DNA from 2 places in the Alkaliphilus sp. B6464 genome. Region 1 is predicted to be linked to the other one. Evidence: riboswitches for the same ligand, from Rfam matches in the RefSeq annotation. Region 1 holds a riboswitch; the other holds the start of a gene.
The links. Region 1 has a riboswitch for FMN ahead of HYG84_RS03215 (ECF transporter S component). Riboswitches for the same ligand answer to the same signal wherever they lie in the genome.
Positions count from the first base shown of each region.

Region 2: linked by a shared signal. The riboswitch ahead of ribD (bifunctional diaminohydroxyphosphoribosylaminopyrimidine deaminase/5-amino-6-(5-phosphoribosylamino)uracil reductase RibD) and the one ahead of HYG84_RS03215 (ECF transporter S component) in region 1 are both predicted to bind FMN.

Region 1 is NZ_CP058557.1:652,827-656,253, forward strand. It holds gene tsaE (tRNA (adenosine(37)-N6)-threonylcarbamoyltransferase complex ATPase subunit type 1 TsaE) at 1-413, opposite strand, end outside; gene HYG84_RS03215 (ECF transporter S component) at 665-1,282, opposite strand; FMN riboswitch at 1,476-1,595, opposite strand; gene HYG84_RS03220 (hypothetical protein) at 1,750-2,232, opposite strand; gene HYG84_RS03225 (amidohydrolase) at 2,288-3,427, opposite strand, start outside.
Region 2 is NZ_CP058557.1:1,220,641-1,224,067, reverse strand. It holds gene iorA (indolepyruvate ferredoxin oxidoreductase subunit alpha) at 1-1,493, opposite strand, end outside; FMN riboswitch at 1,983-2,097, shown strand; gene ribD (bifunctional diaminohydroxyphosphoribosylaminopyrimidine deaminase/5-amino-6-(5-phosphoribosylamino)uracil reductase RibD) at 2,213-3,313, shown strand; gene HYG84_RS05880 (riboflavin synthase) at 3,317-3,427, shown strand, end outside.

The sequences.
Region 1 (3,427 bases):
GTACTAGTAAAACAGATCTGTCTAGATTCTAAACCCGTTACTTTAATTTCAATCCATAATCGCTTATCTGGAAGAATCTCCTCTATTAAAGAGGCCCATTCTATTACACAAACTCCATTACCATAAAAATATTCTTCATATCCTAAATCTTCCATCTCGCTTACATGGTTAATACGATATACATCGAAATGGTAAAGTGGAATCCGTCCATCATATTCATGAATTAATGTAAAGGTTGGGCTAGTTACATATTCTTCCACACCTAATCCCTTTGCAAAGGCTTGTGTAAAAGTAGTTTTCCCAGCACCTAGGTCTCCAGTCATACAAAGAATATCTCCACCATTAACTAATTGGCCTAATTTTTTAGCAAATACTTCTAATTCTCTTTGGTTTGATATATCAATACATATCATAATTACACCCACTTACTATTATTTTCCTTATATATAGCTTGTACTACTTAGTTTTCCAAGCTTTAATAATTACATTCATAATGATAGTAACTTCATCTACTCTATTTTAGCATAATTTATTTAGTAAAGCATATGTTGTTTACAATTTCCTTTTAGATACCTCTGTAGAAAACCAAACTACACCTACAGTTACAATAGAGGTAAAGCAAAAAAGAGCCTCCAAATTGAGACTCTTCTAATCTTATTTTTACTTAATTATTTTTTAATATAGGAGATATCTTTTTGTAAATTGGTAATGTTACAAAAGCGATAACTGCTCCCTTTAGTATATTAAAAGGTGAAATACCATATAAAATCAATGTGTTTACGTCCACAATCTTGCTATTAACAGCATTACCAATGCCTACTATAGCATCCATTGAGCTAAATGCAGCGTAAAAGGGAAGCGTAATATACTTATTTACTACTGCACCCGCTAAGGTCATCACAAGTGTACCTGCTATTAAACCAATTAAAGCATGGTTACGATCTTTTTTTCTATGATAAATAATTGCAGCTGGTAATATATAAGAAACTCCAACTATAAAGTTTGCAAGTTCTCCTACTCCACCAGTTTGAGTTTTTGTTAAAAGGTGTAGTGTTACCTTTACTAGTTGTACAAGCACCCCAGCCATTGGTCCCATAGCAAAACTTCCTAAAAGTGCAGGTATATCACTAAAATCAAGCTTTAAAAATGGTGGGAACATAGGTAGTGGAAAATCAATTACCATTAAAATATACGATAATACTGATAATACTGATATTTTCACTAAGCTATTTGTTGTGAGCCTTGGTTTACTTACACCAGTTGTTTTTGTTATTTTTTGCATAATCCTTCCTCCTTTATTAATTCATTACTAAATAAATAAGTAGAGGAGAAACCATAAAGAGGGAATAAAATTTGTTCGTTTGCACTCCCAAACTTTATATCGCACTCAATTCTAAGCTTTGCCTAGAATTGAGTGCTCAAAATCAAAAATGCCCTGGAATACTTCCAGGGCATAAGCATACAAAATAACCTCTTTAATTCTTCTCCCATCCAGACTCTACTGTCGGTACTGGAATTTCACCAGTTCAATCGATTTGCATCGACTCACGGACTTTACCGTCGGTCGGGAATTTCACCCTGCCCTGAAGAATTTTTTATTAAATTAATTCTACACTTTTATTATATACATATTCAGTATATAATGCAATACTTCTCTTGATACTTTTGAGCACTTAAAAATTTTAATGCTAGTTTGAAATTTAAGTAGTATAGGAGTTGATTCAATAGAATAGGGCTACTTTTCTAACCTTATTTTTTCTTTATCCTTAATATTCCTATTTCGTCTTCTAATGTAAAATTATGCTTCAAACACAGATAGACTAATATAGATAGTATACAAAGATGTGGTAAAAACAAAGCAACTCTCAACCAACTCCTTGACATTATTTCTGCCAACGATACTCCTATAAGCTTAGGAATAATAAGAACCATAGTTCCTTCTATCAAGCTAGTTATAGTAACACCTATTAAAACTCCTAATAAAGATAAGCAAATAGGCATTCTAATTATTAACCATACTAATATGCACATAGTAATATACTGAAGCAATATATGCAGACCAAACCCTACATTTTTTCGAATATAATAAGCCGCTACTCCTTGAATAATTGCTGCTACAACGATTTTTCTAAATGGGGGACGCATTCCTATTAATATAAGACCTAAAGAAATTACCAATATTGCTTCTGGTATAGAACCAAAAACAACTACATTTATAGGCATTCGATCCATATAACATAACCTCTTTTCCCCCGTGTTCTCTAATAAATCTCTCTAATCTATAATGTTAATATTTTTTATATACAACACTTCCATCTATAATTGTACAAACTACAGAGGATTGTATATCAAAAGGATGACCGTTCCATATAACTATATCTGCATCCTTACCAACCTCAATACTTCCTACCCTATCTTCTATTCCTAATATTTCAGCAGGATAAATAGTAATAGCCTTCAATGCCTCTTCTTCTGGTAATCCTGCCTTTGCAGATAATGCAGCGCATAAAGGCAAATTCTGTACCGGAATTACTGGGTGGTCTGTCATAATAGCAATCTTAACTCCTGCCTCCCATAACATTTTAGGAGTATCAAAGGTTTTATTTATAAGCTCAAATTTAGAACGATCTCCAAAGGTAGGTCCTACCACTGCTGGTAATCCCTCTTTAGCAATATAATCCGCAATTAAATGTCCCTCTGTACAATGCTCTAAAGTTATTTTTACTCCAAATTCTTTAGCAATTCTAATAGAAGTAAATATATCATCTGCTCTATGGGCATGTGCTTTTAACGGAATTTTTCCTTCCAATACATCCATCATGGCTTCCATTTTCATATCTAATGCAGGAGCCTTTGATTTATCATCTTTCGCTTCCTGCTTCTTATTATAATATTCCTTGGCTTTCATTAATGTATCCCTTAATAAAGCAGCTGTTGCCATCCTTGTCATAGGCATACGTTTTTTATCGTTATACACCCTTTTAGGATTTTCTCCAAAAGCCACCTTCATTGCTGAAGGCTCTTGAACAACCATTTCATCTATCCTTTTACCATAGGTCTTAATGGAAGCAAATTGTCCCCCAACAACGTTTGCGCTTCCAGGACCTGTTGATACGGTTGTAATTCCACCTTCATAAGCTTCTTTAAAAGTTCTATCCATTGGATTGATAGCATCAATTGCTCTTAGATGTGGTGTAATAGGATCTGTCATTTCATTGCCATCAGATCCTTCAAAGCCTATAGCATCTTCCCACATTCCTAAATGACAATGGGCATCTATCATACCTGGAAATACAAGCTTACCTTCAGCATCTATAACTTCTGCATCAAAAGGTGCTACAATATCTATACCTATTTCTTTAATCTTACCTTCTTCTAATAAAATTGATCCTTTTTCAATGACTTCACCAGCCATTGTATAGATTTT
Region 2 (3,427 bases), 570 kb from region 1:
TCTAAAGCTTCCTTAGTTGCTTTTAAGTCTAATGGGTTAACTGTTCTAATATGCTCTATTCCAATAGCCTTACATAAAGCAGGGATATCTATCTCCTTTGTAGGCATTCCTTGAAGAGTATACCCTGTTCCAGGATTCTCCTGATGACCAGTCATACCTGTAATTCTGTTATCCATAATAACATTTATTGTATTGCTTCTATTATACATTGTGTCGATCAGACTATTAACACCAGTATGGAAGAATGTGGAGTCACCTATTACAGCCACCATTCTCTTATTGCTTTCATGTCTGTTAAGCACTTTTTGAGCTCCGTGGGCCATACTAATACTGGCGCCCATACATATGATAGTATCTACTGTACTAAGTGGTGGCGCTATACCTAAGCCATAACATCCAATATCTCCATTAACTATAATATCTTTTCTCTTGCTTAGCTCGTAGAAAAAGCCTCTATGTGGACATCCTGCACAAAGTGTTGGAGGTCTGTTTACGGCAACATTCCTGTCGTAATCAACTATTTCCCTTTCTTCTCCCAATAAAGCCTTTGCAATAATATCAGGATTTAACTCTCCTATATTAGGAATTTTATCTTTTCCTATACAGGCAATCCCTGCTGCCTTTAACTGATCTTCAATATAAGGCTCTAGCTCTTCTATTACATAAAGTGTTTCTACTCCATTAGCAAACTCATTTATTTTATCCATCGGTAGAGGATGGGTAAATCCTAGCTTTAAATATGAAACAGTATCTCCAAATACATCTTTAGCATATTGATAAGCTACTCCAGATGAAATAATACCAACTTTTTTATCGTTCCACTCGAAGAAGTTTAGATCTGTTTCGTTAGAAAACTTTTCTAATTCCTTTAATCTATCTTCTAATACTACTCTAAGCTGTCTTGCATGGGCTGGTATTGCACCGTATTTTTGAGGCTTTTTATCGTAAGTCTTTATACCTACTTCTTCCCTCTCGCCAAATTCAACAAGACTCTTTCCGTGACATACCCTAGTTGTCATTCTAAAAAGGACTAATGTATCAAATCTTTCACTTATTTCTATAGCAGTCTTTACCATATCCTTACACTCTTGGCTGTCGCTTGGCTCTACCATGGCTACCTTTGCAAACTTAGCATATAGTCTATTATCCTGCTCGTTTTGAGAAGAATGACATCCTGGATCGTCTGCAGAAACAAGTACCATTCCTCCATTGACCCCTGTATATGCGTATGTAAAAAATGGATCAGCTGCTACGTTTACACCTACGTGTTTCATTGCAGCTAAAGATCTAGCACCGACAACAGAAGCACCTATTGCAGATTCTAAAGCAACCTTTTCATTTGGGGCCCATTCTGCTATTATTTCCTTTTTGTAGGGTGCAATATTTTCTAAAATTTCTGTACTTGGTGTTCCCGGATAAGCCGCAGCATATGTAATACCTGCTTCATAGGCCCCTCTGGCAACAGCTTCATTGCCTGTAAGTAATTGTTTCATTTTTTGTCCCCCTCCTATATTTATAAAATTCGTCTGATGCTATTGCATAGACCCATGTTACACTTAAATTTTTTAAACTTTCTTACAAATTTAAGTGTGTACAATATTACTAACTTATTACTTCTTAAAATGCTATAAACAATCAGAAAACTTGTACCTTATTAGAGTGCAAAGTAATAATGATTTCATTTTAATAATTCATCCTATTATTAGACTTGCAAATTTTATGCCAAAATTTTATGACTAAATATTTAGACTTTTCAGCCATAGTAGCTTTTGTTTTCGCCCCATTAAGCAATTTAAGGGTTTAATGGGGTAATTTTTTTCACCCATTAAACCCTTAAATACATTTAAATTCTTATCACTATATTATTAAAAATACCACTTAAGAATTCATCTAAATAAGCTAATAATAATTCTTAAAATTACAAAATACATATTGACTTAATTTAAAATCAATGTTAATCTTAAGCTGTTAAATAAATATTGAATGTCCTTCAGGGCAGGGTGAAAGTCCCTACCGGCGGTAAAGTCCGCGAGCCTATTTGGCAGAACTGGTGCAATTCCAGTACCGACAGTAAAGTCTGGATGAAAGAAGGAAAAGTTATTATACTCTTTAAGTTCTATTTTTATATAGTTCTTATTGGGTTAATTTGTGGAACCAAGCCCTGATAATTTTTATCAGGGCTTTTTTATATTTAAAAAATTGAGGTGAAAATATGGATTATTTATATATGGCTAGAGCTTTAGACTTAGCAAAGCTCGGTATTGGTTATACCAGCCCTAATCCATTAGTGGGAGCAGTAATAGTTAAAGACGGCAGGATTATTGGCGAAGGCTATCACAAAAAATACGGAGACGCTCATGCTGAGGTTAATGCCTTTAACAATACTAAAGAAGATGTTACAGGGGCCACAATGTATGTAACCCTAGAGCCCTGCTCTTATTTTGGAAAAACCCCACCCTGCGTTAACACTATTATTAAAAAAGGTATTAAAAAGGTTGTGGTTGCCATGGAAGACCCTAACCCTCTTGTGGCTGGTAAAGGAATTAGTATATTAAGAGAGCATGGGATCGAAGTAGCTATAGGTGTATTAGAGGATAAGGCAAAAAAGCTAAATGAAGTTTTCATTAAATTTATTACAACAGGACGTCCCTTCTGTGTTCTTAAAACAGCAATGACCCTAGACGGTAAAATCGCATCCTATACTGGAGATTCTCGTTGGGTTACCAATGAAGAATCTAGACGCTATGTTCATGAGCTGCGTCATAGATTTACTTCCATAATGGTTGGAATAGGCACGGTTTTAGCTGATGATCCTCTACTTACAACCAGGCTAGATAGTATAGATAAAAAAAATCCCATTAGAATAGTTGTAGATACAAGGGGAAACATCCCTTTAGATGCAAATGTTCTACAATGTGATAATAATACAAAAACTATAATAGCAACAACGGAAGCCACTAATAGAGAAAAACTAAAATATATTGAAGAATTAGGTGCAGACTTCATCATTGTACCTCTTAAAAACAATAAGGTAGATTTATCCTATCTTATGAGATCATTAGGAGAGAGAAAAATTGATAGTGTACTTTTAGAAGGTGGAAGTACACTAAACTATACAGCTCTCGCAGAAGGAATTGTGGATAAGGTAATTTCATTTATAGGACCTAAGATTATAGGTGGAAGCTCATCTAAAAGCCCAGTTGGTGGAAAGGGTATTCCATATATGAAAGATGCCATATTCCTTAAAAATATAGATGTTTTCAGATTTAAGGATGATGTAATGATAGAAGCCTATATAAGAAAGGAGGTATAGTCTTTGTTTACAGGACTTGTTGAAGAGATAGGAACTGTTCAATCGATTTTAAATGGGGCTAAATCCGCAAGTATTGTTATTAAAGCTAATAAAATACTTGAAAATATTAAACTA